DNA from 2 places in the Pelotomaculum sp. FP genome. Region 2 is predicted to be linked to the other one. Evidence: riboswitches for the same ligand, from Rfam matches in the RefSeq annotation. Region 2 holds a riboswitch; the other holds the start of a gene.

What was found. Region 2 has a riboswitch for cyclic di-GMP ahead of Psfp_RS07375 (lantibiotic protection ABC transporter ATP-binding protein). Riboswitches for the same ligand answer to the same signal wherever they lie in the genome.
Region 1: linked by a shared signal. The riboswitch ahead of Psfp_RS02215 (type II secretion system F family protein) and the one ahead of Psfp_RS07375 (lantibiotic protection ABC transporter ATP-binding protein) in region 2 are both predicted to bind cyclic di-GMP.

What each region holds. Positions count from the first base shown of each region.
Region 1 is NZ_QFGB01000003.1:89,110-96,663, reverse strand. Features, by position in the region: gene Psfp_RS02225 (GspE/PulE family protein) at 1-1,569, shown strand, start outside; gene Psfp_RS02220 (hypothetical protein) at 1,728-2,066, shown strand; cyclic di-GMP riboswitch class I at 2,179-2,263, shown strand; gene Psfp_RS02215 (type II secretion system F family protein) at 2,414-3,631, shown strand; gene Psfp_RS22090 (prepilin-type N-terminal cleavage/methylation domain-containing protein) at 3,867-4,322, shown strand; gene Psfp_RS02205 (prepilin-type N-terminal cleavage/methylation domain-containing protein) at 4,480-4,995, shown strand; gene Psfp_RS02200 (prepilin-type N-terminal cleavage/methylation domain-containing protein) at 4,979-5,434, shown strand; gene Psfp_RS02195 (prepilin-type N-terminal cleavage/methylation domain-containing protein) at 5,431-5,970, shown strand; gene Psfp_RS02190 (hypothetical protein) at 5,970-7,292, shown strand; gene pilM (type IV pilus assembly protein PilM) at 7,318-7,554, shown strand, end outside.
Region 2 is NZ_QFGB01000013.1:57,202-64,755, reverse strand. Features, by position in the region: gene Psfp_RS07405 (response regulator transcription factor) at 1-304, shown strand, start outside; gene Psfp_RS07400 (HAMP domain-containing sensor histidine kinase) at 371-1,231, shown strand; gene Psfp_RS07395 (ABC transporter ATP-binding protein) at 1,351-2,274, shown strand; gene Psfp_RS07390 (ABC transporter permease) at 2,258-3,058, shown strand; gene Psfp_RS07385 (ABC transporter permease) at 3,074-3,895, shown strand; gene Psfp_RS07380 (hypothetical protein) at 3,892-4,353, shown strand; cyclic di-GMP riboswitch class I at 4,562-4,649, shown strand; gene Psfp_RS07375 (lantibiotic protection ABC transporter ATP-binding protein) at 4,779-5,483, shown strand; gene Psfp_RS07370 (lantibiotic immunity ABC transporter MutE/EpiE family permease subunit) at 5,489-6,217, shown strand; gene Psfp_RS07365 (lantibiotic immunity ABC transporter MutG family permease subunit) at 6,218-6,958, shown strand; gene Psfp_RS07360 (NisI/SpaI family lantibiotic immunity lipoprotein) at 7,053-7,220, shown strand; gene Psfp_RS07355 (response regulator transcription factor) at 7,284-7,554, shown strand, end outside.

The sequences.
Region 1 (7,554 bases), on a different contig from region 2:
CTGGGTGAGATTTTAAGCAAGCTCGGCATGGTTTCAAAAGATACGATCAATGAGATTTTGGGGGTCAAGAGAATCAATCTGGATAACCTGGACCCCGAACTTTTTAAATTAGTACCCGAGCACATGATCCGTAAGTACAAGCTGCTGCCCTATAACAAAGGAGGCAATCTTCTTACCGTGGTTATGGCGGACTCCGCCAATGTCCTGGCTATCGATGACCTGCGCCTTGTGACCGGCTGCAAAATCGAGCCTGTAAGACTGGAGCAGCATGTCATTGAAGAGGCCATACGCAAACATTTCAGTGTCCCCGAAGTTGACAGGATCTTTGACGAGTTTGAACTAACCACAGAACAGCATGAGTCTGAAGCGATCGTCCTGGAGGAAGAGGTTTTTGACGAAGCGCCCGTGGTGCGCCTGATCAACTCTATTTTCATCCAGGCCATTGAACAGAAGGCCAGTGACATCCACATTGAGCCGGCGGAGAAGCATGTCCGGGTAAGGTACAGGATTGACGGGATGCTGCAGGAAATCATGACTTTGCCCAAAAAAATTCGTTCGGCTGTGATCTCCAGGGTCAAGATCATGGCCAGCATGGACATCGCTGAAAAGCGGGCGCCGCAGGACGGCAGGATCATGCTCAAGCTGGGCAGCCAGGAATTTGACCTTAGAGTATCCTCGCTTCCCACCGTCTACGGGGAAAAAATAGTCACCAGACTTTTGGGCAAAGGCAGCATGAAGAGCTATAAGCTGGAAAACGTCGGGTTTGACTCCAAAAGCCTCAGTATATTCAGAAACGCGTTGAAAAGCTCTTACGGGATGCTCCTGATTACCGGACCCACGGGCAGTGGGAAAACAACCACTCTTTACGCAGCGCTCAATGAAATAAACACCGTCGAGAAGAATATCATTACCGTGGAAGATCCCGTCGAGTATATGCTGGAAGGGATCAACCAGACCCAGGTCAATCCCAGGGCGAGGATGACCTTCGCCACCGGTTTGCGGGCCATCCTGCGGCAGGACCCGGACGTGATCCTGGTCGGGGAAATCCGCGACGGCGAAACTGCGGAAATTGCCGTCAAGGCAGCCACCACCGGACACCTGGTCCTTTCCACCCTGCATACCAACGACGCCGCGGGCGCTTTCACCCGACTGGTGGACATGGATATAGAACCGTTCCTGGTGGCCTCATCGGTGCTGGGCGCGGTTGCCCAGCGGCTGGTCAGGCTAATTTGCCCGAGGTGCCGCCAGAGCTATGTACCGGAACCGGATTCCCCGGAACGGCTGTTTATAGGCGCCGGGCCCGACCAGCCGCTGACTCTTTACCGGGGCGCAGGCTGCAATGAATGCCGGAACAGCGGTTACCGGGGGCGCATGGCCATCGTAGAGATCCTGCCTATGACCACCGGGTTGCGCACGCTCATTTTAAATAAAGCCTCTGCCGATGAAGTCAAGCAAAAAGCCCAGGCCGAGGGCATGGTTACCCTGAGGATGGACGGTATCCAAAAAGCTCTACGGGGGCTGACCACCATCGAGGAAGTGATGAGGGTCGCATATTCAGAAAACAATTAAGACAATCATATTGCTAACTCGGTGCAGTAGAAGATGAAAACCAGCAATGTGCGATTTTGATCGCATATGGCACATTAGTACTAACTTGGTTGGTACCTAATGTTGCATATGGGGAATAAATTCGTAGCTGCATTTTTTCAGATTAGGGGGTTATTCAAATGACCTGTGATGAAATCCTTTCCTGTGCCTTCAAGGTGGGCGCCTCGGACGTACTAAAGCGCCTCCGGCCCTGCGTCTGCAGGGGCGCTTTTGCCGTTGGCCGCGCCGGAATGGCAGGGGAAATTAGACTTTGGAAGTGCGCCTGCCGGCCCGCTGTCTCCAGAAGATACGGACAGGATGGCCCGCGAGATTATGACGCCGGAGCAGTACCAAAAATTCCAGCAGGTGGGGGAGTTGGACTTTTCCTACTCCATACCGGGTGTCTGCCACTTAATCAGCAGGGAGGAGGCGTTGACCCGGGCGGCCGATCCCGAGGCGCTCTTAAAGCGCTTAACTGAAAGGAATATTTTTTATTTGGTGAGAAGATATATTGCATTCTTTACTTTAAAATTGTATTATAGACATATCACAACAAAATAGTATAATATTCCAAAATATATATAAACCTTCCACCGAAAACAGCAAACCTGTCGAAAGGCGGGGACGCAAAACCATGGGTCTGAGGCCGCTAGGCTACGACTGTCAGGTTGCTGAAGTAGAGAAGGACTGTTAAAAGCGGGTGCTCCTTCGGTGAGTAAAGGCCCTTTTTGGGCCTTGTGCCAGAAGGGGGATCCTTATTTATACGGCCGGTTAACGTTTGCTCATCAGTCAATCAACTGGAAATTATAAGAAAATGGTGGAGTAAATGACACAAAACTTTGCCTACAAAGCCCGCAACCCGGCCGGCAAACTGGTCACCGGTAAGATCGAGGCCGAAAACCGCAGCAAAGCCATCACCCAGCTCAGGGACCGCAGGTTTTTTGTTGTGGAGCTTAAAGAAGCCCCTCTCGCCGGGACCAGCATTAAGCTGGACAAGCTCTTTCAGAAAAAAGTCGGCAGCAGGGACCTGGCTGTAATGTGCCGGCAGTTTGCCACCATGGTGCAGGCGGGAGTCCCTCTCCTGCAGACAATAAGCATTATCAGCCAGCAGTGCGATAACAAGACGCTGCAGGACACGATGAAAAAGGTCGGCGGCAACCTGGCAGGCGGCATGTCTCTGACCGAGTCGATGAAACCCTATCCCCGGGTGTTCCCCGGTATCTTTACCAGCATGGTCGAGGCCGGGGAAGTCGGCGGCGACCTGGAACACGTGCTGGAGAGGCTGGCTGTAAACTTTGAAAAAGAGCACGACATGAGGGAGAAGGTCAAGTCGGCCATGACCTACCCGACAGTGGTGCTGGTGGTGGCGGTGCTGGCGGTAGTGGCCCTTTTGATCTTCGTGTTGCCCAGCATGACCAAAATGCTGATAGACATGAAGGCGCCCCTGCCCGTGACTACTAAAATAATTATGGGTGTCAGCGGTTTTCTAAAAAACTACTGGTACATTGCTCTGACTTTGGTGGTTGCTTTGGCTTTCGGCTACAAGACCGGTGTTAAGAGCGGTCGGGGCAAGAAAATGAAAGACTCGGTTGTCCTGAAGCTTCCGGTAATGGGCCCGATGGTCCAAAAAATCGTCATCTCCCGTTTTTGCCGCTCGTTGAGCACCCTGTTGAAAAGCGGCGTGCCGGTCCTGCAGGCGCTGGAAGTGGTCAAAAACATCGTGGACAACCACTCGGTGAATATGGGTCTCAAGGAGGCTGAAAGAAGCATCAAAGAGGGCCAGAGTTTTGCCGAGCCGCTCATGAAGAGCCGGGTATTTCCTCCGATGGTCAGCACGATGATGTCGATAGGAGAGGAAACAGGGTCGGTCGACACCCTGCTGGAAAAGGTAGCCGACTTTTACGAAAAAGAAGTGGACGCTATGGTCTCCCGCCTGTCTTCCATGATCGAGCCGATTTTGCTGGTGGGGATGGGTGTGGTGGTCGGGTTTATTTTGATCTCGATTATGGTGCCGATGTTTACTGTAATGGACAGTGTGAAATAGTTTTCGGCCGGCGTGGCCGGCCTGGTCATCAATGGAAATCATGAGAATTCATGATTTGGAGGTGGTTAATGAAACAAAGACGAACGTCGCTTCGCCCAATGCGGATGAAAAGAGTTTTGATTATTGCCGGCATAATGGCGACTATCGCTAGAATCCAAGTAAATGGTCTGCAAGGTTAAGAAAGCAGTTGCAACTAGGTACTACATAACAATTATATTAAAAGGAAGTGAAATAAATGAAAATAGCAAGAAACGAACGTGGTTTTACTCTTATTGAATTGATGGTGGTGCTAATTATCATTGGTATCCTGGCAGCCATAGCCATTCCCGTAATGAGCAAGCAAAGCGATAAGGCCAAAAACAAGAGGGCAGTTGCTGAATTAAAGAGCATGAAAACAATATTAGACATTTACATTAGTGACCCAATAGTGAACGAAGATGGAACATCTCCAGCAGATGCCGCTGCAGCCAAAACAGTGCTGACTGACAATGGTTTTACAACTTTTAATGATGCTTGGGGTACTCCTTACAAATATTTAAAAATTGGTACTAGTGGTTATCTTTTGTATTCCTGTGGTTCTGACAAGGATGATGCTTCAGGCTCCGATAGTGACAATATTACTGTTAAAAATGATGCAAATCCTGAGGAGGGTGTTGCGCCACCTACAACCGTAGGAAGTTCTATCGAATAACTATGGATTAAAGTTCTATTATTTATTTTGATTAGGATGCAAATTAAGGCAGGGTTAAGTATAATGCCTTACAAATAATTTTATTGAATTCATATAGGATTATAAGTCCTGACAATTAAGAGAATCATGTTAATAACAACTTATTTAAGAGATGAGTATGCCCCCTATTGAAAAGCAAACACCTATGGTTCAAAATAATCTTGGCTTTACCATCATAGAGATGGTTCTAGTAATGCTAATTATCAGCATTGCTGTTGCTTTCACTGTGCCCAATTTCAAGAAAATTCTCGATGCTTATCAACTCGACATCTCGGCAAGGGAAATGGCTTCAGATATACGTGATCTTCAGCAGTCCGCCATAAAGACACAGAGTACAGCTCTTTCAATTATGTGGAATTTATCTTCAGGTACTTACTACCTTAAGAACGAAAACACAGTGATCAAGAGCGTAACGATTCCTAACAGCGTTGAAATTATAGGGGCTCCATTTATACCGGTTGAAAAGCTTTACAAGATGCGCATTTCCGTCAAAGGTAGACCGCTTGGCGGATATAACGGTACAGTTGAGGGGTTTGGCGGGACTATCACATTAAAAGATAAAACTACAAAAAAATACAAAGATGTTGTTATAGATACATTGGGGCGTGTGAGAGTCAGTGAAACGTATCAGTAATCTTGAAGGCCCCTTATCCCGGAAAAAAGTAATAATTATTAACAATGAGCAGGGTCTGACCCTGCTTGAAGTGTTGGTGGCGCTTCTGCTCATGTCAATGGTGCTTGTCACCATGCTGAACAGTTTTGTCCTGGCCGGCCGCCAGAACAGCGACACTTACCGCTACAACGAAGCCCTCTCACTGGCCCAGAGTAAAATTGAGGAAATTAAAAAAAAGAATTTTAATGACGTGACCAGCGTAGCTATCACTGATTTTGCGACTGAAAGCGACTATGCCCAATTTCAGGGACTTAGCTACAAGGTAACTGTTGCGCCAAACTATATTACGGTAAACGACACCTCCATATTAAATTCGAAAACGATTACTGTTACTGTTTATTACGATGACGAGGGGGCAGCCAAACAGTTGGACCTGACGACGGAGGTCGCAATGCGGTGAAGATACTGGTCAGCCTGCGGGATGAGCGGGGGTTTACTTTTATTGAGCTGATGCTTGCGCTGGTGCTGATGAGCATCCTTTTTCTAGGAGTATGGGGGATTTTTGCGAACGGCTATACCTTTTGGCGTCAGGCGGAGTACAAGGTTGACATGTACGACAGCCTGCGTTTCTCCCTTGACATGATGGGGCGGGAACTGATGTATGCCCGAAAACCGGACGGAACAACAGGTGGGGTAGTGTCGCCAAGCGACAGCCGCAATCTTTACTTTATTAACGCGGAGGGTAAAACCATCCGTTATTATCGTGATGGTTATCAGCTTATGAGAAAAGAGTACAATATCCCTCAGCCGCTGGCCAGTGACATTCAGGACATCAGTTTTACTTACTACAATGGAGCCGGGGCGCCCATAACCCCTACTTCATCAGGTTTTCCGGGAACTGTCAGGCAAGTCAAAATAACGCTGACGGCAAAAAAATATGGCAGCAATGTTAATCCTGTTGTATTGGTTCGAAAAATAAGCCTGAGGTCATTGTGATGGAAAGGTTGAAAAATGAATCGGGCCAGGCTTTGTTCCTGGTAATGATGGTGCTCATGGTGCTGATGCTGATTGGCGCGGCAGCCTTGACCCGTACCAGCAGCAGCCATATACGCTCGTTTGAACAAAAGAAAATGGTGCAGTCCTCTTACATTGCTGAAGCTGGTGTTGAGAAAGTCCTGGCCCATATAAAAAATGACTTTGAATGGTTGAAGGCCCTGGAACCTAATAAGGACACCAACTATGTATTTGCGGAAAATGGCGAGACATTCCTCGACTACGCCGGGGGGCGGATTACCAGTGTTAAGGTTACCAGGACATCGACCGGGAACGACCCAACGACATTTTGCCTGGAGTCCAGGGGTGATTACCAGGGAGCCACTCGTACCATCAACGTCACGGGAGAGGCGCGCGACGGGATTACTTTCGCCAAAGGGATTTGGGTTAATTCGGCCACGGAATTCGAGAATAAGGTGGAGTGTTACTGTGATATTATTGGCAGAAGCACGTTGACTTTCAAAAATAACGATATTGTCGGTGGAAACATAATCGCCGAAGGGACTGTCGACGTGAAAAAGGGTATAACCGCCTACAGCATTATCTCAGGCCAAGACGTATTAATTGAAAGCAATCTTGAAGTAATATCGCAAATAAAAGCAGGCGGGAATATTAGGATCGATAAAGGCTTTGCAGGTGGACAAGTCAGCGCTATAGGGGACATCATTCTCGAAAACACAGTGGATATTACCGGAGACGTATACCAGAACGGCGAACTTTACATGAATGATAAGAAACCTTCTACCGGGACGCTTCACAAAGGTGAGGCAGTGCCGTTTGAGGTGAATATTCCTTCTCTTCCGGTAATAGACAAAAATATGTATTCTGAAAACCCTAATCAGACTATTGAATCAGGTATTCTCTCCGGTACCTATGACATCAATGGTATTACTTACGCGCCCGGGGATCTCGATATATCCGGCAATTACTCCGGGAGAGGGGTGATCGTGGTACAAGGCAAGGTGACCATTAGCGGCGACCTGATCCGGGCGAACGAAGATTCATGCCTGGTCATTATTGCGCTGGGCCAGGTTGATGGGGTGGGCATAAGTTCAAATAATAAAACGACCTACGCGCATCTTTTTTCTCCCTACCTGATTGATCTCAATACAGAGCTTTTCTACGGAAGTATTATCTGCGATAGTGTTAAGCTTGGAAACAAGACGGTGGTGAGATACGATAACGATCTGTATCGGAACCAACCGGACGGGCTGGCAGCTGCTGTGAAAGTGAAATCCTGGAAGGAAGCCAACCCGGTGTTTTAATCTACATTCTTGAAGGGTGTTCGGTATGAACGGCATAAAAAATAAAGGGGCTAAAGACGGAGGGACCTCCGCGAAGACCACAGGCAGTAAAGGAAAAAGCAAGTCGAGCCTGAAGGGCCTTCTACGAAAATATGCCCCGAAAAAAAACCAGTTTGCCGCTGTTGATATCGGCGCCAGCGAAATCAAGTTGGTGGAAATCAGCACCGCTGACGGTAGCCCTGTAGTTACGGCTTTCGGGAAATTACCCACCCCTCCGGATACT
Region 2 (7,554 bases):
GTCGCTGACTTATCAGGGGCTGACCATAGACATGGACAGCCGGAGCGTCACCACGCAAAACGGGATATTTGAACTGCCGCCGAAGGAATTCGATCTGCTGCTGTTCTGCGCGAAAAACCAGGGGAAGATTCTGACGAAGCAGCAGATTTACGAGGAAGTCTGGGGCGAGCCTTACGTTTATGATGACAGCAACATCATGGCGATCATCAGTCGGCTCCGCAAAAAGATCGAACCTGATTCCGGCGTGCCCTATTACATCCAGACGGTAAAAGGTATCGGCTACCGCTTCAATAAGGAGGTGTAGGCCGTGATTCTTGACCTGACATTAGGCGTACTCTTCTTCCTTGCCCTTCTGTTCGGTGTGATCTGTATGGGAAAGTTTCTCGGCGTTAAGCGGCAGCTTCAGGACATGACGGACGCTCTGAACGACATCGAATCCGGGAACGGGAACCGCAGAATTCTTGCCGCAGGCAATGAGCTGACCGCCGACCTTTGCTATAAAATAAATGAAATTGTTTACCGTTACGAGGAACAGCTCTCCGGGCTCAGGGCAGCGGACGAAACCAACCGCCAGCTCATGACCAGCCTCTCCCATGATGTGCGGACGCCGCTCACCACCCTGATCGGATATCTGGACGCGGCGCACAGAGGCGTTGTCACAGGGAAAGAGCGCGAGGATTATCTGGAAACCGCCAGACGCAAGGCCCATGACCTGAAGGACTATATCGACGTCCTGTTTGACTGGTTCAAGCTCAATTCCAGTGAATTCACCTTGTCCATCGAGCGGGTGGAGCTTGCGGAGCTGACGCGAAATGTCCTGAAGGACTGGATTCCCATCTTTGAGGAAAATCATCTGGATTACGAAATCGAAATTCCGGAAAAACCGTTGTATGCGAAAGTGGACCTGGACGGATATGCCCGCATAGTCAACAATCTGGTCCAGAACGTCATCGCCCACAGCCGGGCCACGCAGATTAAAATTGAAATGGCGCAAAATGAAAAGGAAATTGAAATTCGTGTCGCGGACAATGGGATCGGAATCGAGAAAGCAGATCTGCCGCACATCTTTGAAAGACTTTATAAATGCGATAAAGGCCGCTCCGATAAAGGAAGCGGATTGGGGCTGTCAATTGTCCGGCAAATGGTTGAAAAAATGGACGGCAGGATTACCGTCCAAAGCGAGCCAAACCAATATACGGCTTTTACCGTCTGCTTTCCAGTAAAGAATTAAGCAAATCCCTGTCTGTGGGCAGGGATTTTTCCTGCCGAAATTGCAAGGTTAATGCAAGGTTCCGGCAAGGTTAATACAAGCTTGGCATGTTACACTGGTTTCAAAAGGAGGTTTTGAGATTGAGTGATTTCATCATTGAAACGAAAAATCTGACCAAACAGTACGGTACGCAGAAAAGCGTTGCCGACCTTAATATTCACGTAAAAAAGGGCCGCATCTATGGCCTGCTCGGGCGAAACGGCGCCGGAAAAACCACGACAATGAAAATGCTGCTGGGCTTGACGCAGCCGACTTCGGGCGAGGTAAGGATTTTCGGTAAGAATATCCGGGGAAACGAGAAAAAAATTCTGCCCCGTATCGGCAACCTGATCGAAGCACCGGGCTTTTATCCCAATCTGACCGGCACTGAAAATTTGAAAATATTTGCACGGCTCCGGGGCGTCTCCAAGCGCAACGCGATTACAAGCGCTTTGGAGGTCGTCGGGCTTCCATACGGCGATAAGAAGTTGTTTTCACAGTACTCCCTCGGTATGAAGCAGCGTCTGGCCATCGCCCTCGCCATCATGCACGATCCGGAGCTCTTGATTCTGGACGAGCCGATCAACGGGCTTGACCCCATCGGCATTGCCGAAGTCCGTTCCTTCATCCGGAAACTGTGCGACGCGCGAGGAAAAACAATTCTGATCTCCAGCCATATTCTTTCGGAAATTTCTCTGCTGGCGGACGACATCGGCATCATCGACCACGGAGTCTTGCTGGAAGAGGAAAGCCTTGCCGAGCTGGAGGAAAAGAACAGCAAGTATGTCCACTTCATCGTCTCCGACACGGCGCAGGCGGCCAGAATTATGGAACGAAACTTTGGAGCGAAAAACTTTACGGTAGAAGACGACCGCAGCCTTCGCCTGTACGATGTGAGTTTGCCGGTGACTGCCCTTACCCGCGCTTTCATTGAAAACGGATTGGAGGTTGCGGAAGCTCACACCTGCGAGGATACGCTGGAGGATTACTTCAAGCGCGTAACCGGGGGTGAGGGCATTGCATAATCTGATCCTCTGCGAATTTCAAAAATTCAAACGGCGTCCCCTGTTTCTGCTGGCGACGCTGGCGGCGTTCATTTTTCCTGTTTTGACAACACTGCTCTACTGGAACACCCCGGGGGGACAGGATTACGACAACCTGTTTTCAGGCGTTGTCGATCTGGGCGATTATCTTCTTTTGCTGCCGATTTTGGTCGTTCTTTCAACGTCGCTGTTTTTTACGGAACAGGACAGCGACACGCTGAAAAACCTGATGACGATCCCGGTTTCGAAGGCAAAGCTTGTGCTGGCGAAAATCAGCGTTATGGCAATCATCTCCGTGGTTTATTCCCTTGCCGGATTCCTGGCCAGCGCGGTTTGCGCGAAGCTGCTCGGCATGGCTTTTATCAACATGGGAGAAAAATTTGTTCTCAGCCTTTTGCTGGGGTTTATGATGCTGGCCGCGGCTCTGCCCTGTGTGGTATTGGTAGTGTGGTTTAATAAAAACAATCTGATTTCGATTGTGATCACGCTGTTCTACACCATTGTAAACTATGTGTTTCATCTTACCGATATGGGAATGAAGGTCCCCGTGGGGTTCAATATCGGCACGATACTGCCTATCCCACTGATTCATAGATGGATTCTTCAGTTTTACAGTCGGGGAACGGAAACCGGTGAGTGGGCAAAATTTTATGATAGTATGCGTCCTTACTTTGTGTCGACCCCGGTTTGCATTGGAATCCTTGCCGTGATGTCAGTCATATTTACCGCACTGATGGTACGGATTTACAACCGGCGCGAGATTTAGGAAGGAGGCGTGACGATGAACTTGATTCTCACGGAATTTCAAAAACTGAAACGGTACAGCATTATTCTCGTCGGCATTATCGGCGCAACCTGTTCTCCGGTCATTTCCATTGTGATGCAGAACGTGATGTCGGACGACGCCAAGACCGTTCTGAACTATACATTCCCCGATTTGATTAACAGTACCATCTGGAACAATATGACGATTTTCTTTCCGATGATCCTCGCCCTGATCGGCGGCTATATAATCAGCCGGGAATACACGGACGATACGCTGAAAAACCTGCTGACCGTTCCCGTCAGCTTTCCGCGCCTGATGGCCGGCAAGCTGACCGCGCTTGGAATCATCGCGCTTCTGCTCGGCCTTTATGACGCGCTGGTGACGCTGCTGGTCGGGCTGATCTGCTGCCGGGAAAATCTGACGTTGCCCGTCGTTTTATCGGGAAGCGTTCAGATGACCGCTATGGCGCTGTTTACCTGTATCGGTGAATTTCCGCTGATCGCATTGTGTGGGCGCAGGCGGGATGCGTTCAGGGGCGGTGCTGTGGCCGCGTTTTTGCTCGGATATGTCGCTATTTTCCTCAAGAATCCCGTGCTCCGCAACTTGTATCCACTTTCAGCCGGACTTAGTATCGTACGTTTCAGCGGTGAGGGTTTTGTGTCCGATACCGCAGGCAGCTATGCGTCCACGCAGAACACTTTTATCGGTATCTGCGTGATCTTAGCCATGCTGATACTGACCGGAATCATTATCCATATTCCACGGAAAGAGGCAGTTGCAGTCGCCCCCTCAAAGAAAGGCGGGCGCACTAAGCCTAAACAGGAGACTTCGAAATGAAAAAGTCATTACTTATTTTGGTGATAGCATGCTGCTTGGTTTTCGCGCTGACAGGCTGCACAAAAGATGAAATTCTCGGCACATACAATGATGCCATCCAAGCGGCTGGTGATGCCCAATTGACCAGCAACAGGTCTTTGGAAGGCAAGAGAAAATACGGAGTCGATCACTATACCGGCACCTATGATGCCGATTATGAGGATTTTTCGGGAACAGAGTATCTCTTCGGGGGGACTTCTATTGACCGTGAAGCAGGAAATGAAATTGAAATTACCTGCAATCTGAACATCACAGACGGAAGTGCCAAGTTGGTTTTACAATCCGGCGCAGATGATCCGCAAATACTGATTGAAAGCACAGGCGATTACTCCGAAACGATTGAACTGCCGCCTGCTGGCAATTATATCGTCGTGGAATGCGACGACTTTACCGGTTCCATTGAGCTGGAAATCAAATAAAAGGTTTATGATGAAAATTTCATCGTGAAGCAAAAAGGACGGTACCAAGTTAATTTGTCGCCAGAGTTTATTGCAGCTAAGCGATACGAAGCTGCATCGGCTCATATCTGGAACTGTATGCGACATCTTATGGAGTTGGGGTATTCTGAAAATGAGCTGAGCGGATTAGAAATAATCAATAGGTTCCCCAAACAGAAAATTGAAAACGTTAAGTCAGGGGCAAACTTGCTGAAAGGTAAGGACGCAAAGTAATAGGGTCTAAGGTGCGAACGCATGATGACAGCCTTGCCGCCAAGTAAAACTGCGTATTAAACCTGCCCATTGCGGCAGGTTTAATACTTACATGAACCATTTTTTTATATCTTTATGGAATCTTTAAATTTTCCTTTTATAGTCGATATCAGACAAACGAAAGGAAGATGTTTATGGATTCATATATCTTACAAACGAATCATCTGTGTAAGGATTTTAAAAGGCAGCACGCCGTCAGTGATATTTCGCTTTCCATTACGGGGAATTCCGTCTATGGTCTGCTTGGACCGAACGGCGCTGGAAAATCAACGACACTGAAGATGATAACCGGGATGCTGCGCCCGACCTCCGGCGAAATCATTTTCGAAGGCCATCCGTGGAGCCGCAGGGATTTGGCAGACATCGGCGCTTTGATCGAGTCTCCGCCGCTGTATGAGAATCTTACCGCCAAAGAAAACCTTAAAGTCCGCACGCTGCTGCTTGGTCTGCCGGATTCCCGCATTAACGAAGTGCTGGAAACCGTCAGCCTGACCGATACCGGAAACAAGCGTGCCGGACAGTTTTCCATGGGTATGAAGCAGCGCCTTGGCATCGCGATCGCCCTGCTGAACCATCCGAAGCTGCTGATTTTGGACGAGCCGACGAACGGGCTTGACCCGATTGGCATTCAGGATTTGCGCGGCTTAATTCGTTCTTTTCCCGAACAGGGCATCACGGTGATCCTGTCAAGCCATATTTTGTCCGAAGTTGAACTAATCGCAGACCACATCGGCATCATCAGCAACGGCATGCTGGGATACGAAGCTAAAATCACCCCCGGCGAGGATCTGGAATCGCTGTTTATGGAAGTTGTAAAAAAACAGCAAAAAGGTGGGTGAATAACATGGGACAGTATCTGAAAGCTGAAAATCTGAAATTCAAGCGAACCTTTACGAGAAAACTAATCCTGCTTATACCGCTCGCAACATTGTTTCTTACATGGTTTTTATCATTCAATTGGTATCAGATAAATGCTTTTAACTGGTGGTATGTGCTCATGATGCCGGGGTATATCGCCCTGATTTCGGCGCTTTCCGATCAGAAAGAAGCGAAAAAGCGGGGATACCGCGGCGTACTTGCGCTGCCTGTTTCTTTAAAAAAGATATGGGTTGCAAAAGTAATGAACCTGATCCTTTACGCAGCCCTGTCGTGCCTTATTTTGCTGATCGGAATTCTGCTGGGCAGCTTTACCGTTCCGAATCCATTGCCGCTTGGAGATGCCTGTCTTGGAATGCTCTTGATTTTTGCGACCTCTTTGTGGCAGATTCCGTTTTGCCTGTTTCTATCCAGAAAAACCGGCATGGTGGGAACGATCCTCATTCAAGTTGCCGCCGGTTTTCTGCTTGGCGTGCTATTGGCAACAAAATCAATTTGGTGGCTCTGCCCTTATAGCTGGACGATGCGGATGATGGCCCCGGTGCTTGGGATACTTCCGAATGGTACGCTTGCTCTAAGCGGCGACCCTTTATTGAATTCATCCTCAATCCCAGTGGGTATCGCCCTGTCCATCCTCCTGTTTATCTTACTGCTGATTGCCACAACCGGCTGGTTTCAGAAGCAGGAGGCGAGATAAATGCTTCTTCGTTCCATCTGTTCCGATCTTTATAAAATGAAGCGCACACCTATTCCATGGCTGCATGTTTTTGTGCCTCTCATTGGCGCGCTTGCGTTTCTGTGGTATTACTCCGTTACAGGTAACGACAATTCATTGGGGAAGCTCACCGGTTTTATGGAAGTGCTGTGCATGGTTTTCCCTCTCCTGATCGGCCTTTTATGCGGGTTGACAGCCGCCCAGGAAGAACAGGCCGGTAGCTATCAGGTAATCCTGTCGGAAGCGCGTTCAAGAGCTGTGGCGTATATGAGCAAACTGCTTTTACTGCTGGTGCTTTCCGGTTTGTCGGTGACTTTTGCGGTAGCAATATTTTCGACAGGGATTCATGCCGTTCCCCCGCAGCTTTACGTCCATATTGTCATGGCCGCATGGGGCGGAAATGTATTTTTATATATCCTGCATTTGTTCGTAGGCTTTCGCTTTGGCAGAAGCGCGTCCATCGGACTCGGCGTGTTCGGCACACTGATTTCCGCACTCATGATGACCGGATTGGGTGACGGAATCTGGCACTGGATTCCCTGGGCCTGGAGCGCGCGCCTGTGCGGCGATATTGTTTTCAGGCTGCAAAATCCCTCCGAAACGGCATGGGCTGCCACGGATATGCAATATGGGATTACGGTATGCCTTATTGTTACCCTTCTGTCACTTGCCGCCAGCCTTTTATGGTTTCAGCGCTGGGAGGGCTCCAAATCTAACGAATAGGCGGATGATTGCCGCCTCTACTAAACTCTCACTTTTAAATTACATAACCGGAGGGAAAAAATGACCAAAAGAGCTTATGCTTTCATAATACTGGATCCCCGAAAAAGATTTAGGTCAGATCGATTGGAATGGAAAGGGCCCCAGTACGCAGAAACGTGACAATTGGTCATATGGCGAAGTCCACGCGATTCAAAATGCGGACGTATCAGACTCCGTTGCGGTTGAAATCAACTCGGAATACCGGATTGCAATCAGCCGATAACATATGCAAAAGCAGATAAGCGTGTTATATTAACATCCGTATGCAATGGAAGGAGGTGCAGTTATGGCAAACATTCTTGCCGTTGACGATGAGCCGGATATCTTGGCTCTCATTAAAAGGGCGCTGGAAAAGGACAGCCACCTTGTGACGACTGCCGTATCGCCGGACCAGATAAAACTGAAAACGCTGAATTATTTTGACTTGATTTTGCTGGATGTCATGATGCCCGGCATGGATGGGTTTGCCTTTTGTCAGAAGGTGCGAGATCTGGTGGATTGTCCTATTCTATTTCTCACCGCTAAAACAATGGAATCCGATGTGATGTATGGGTTTG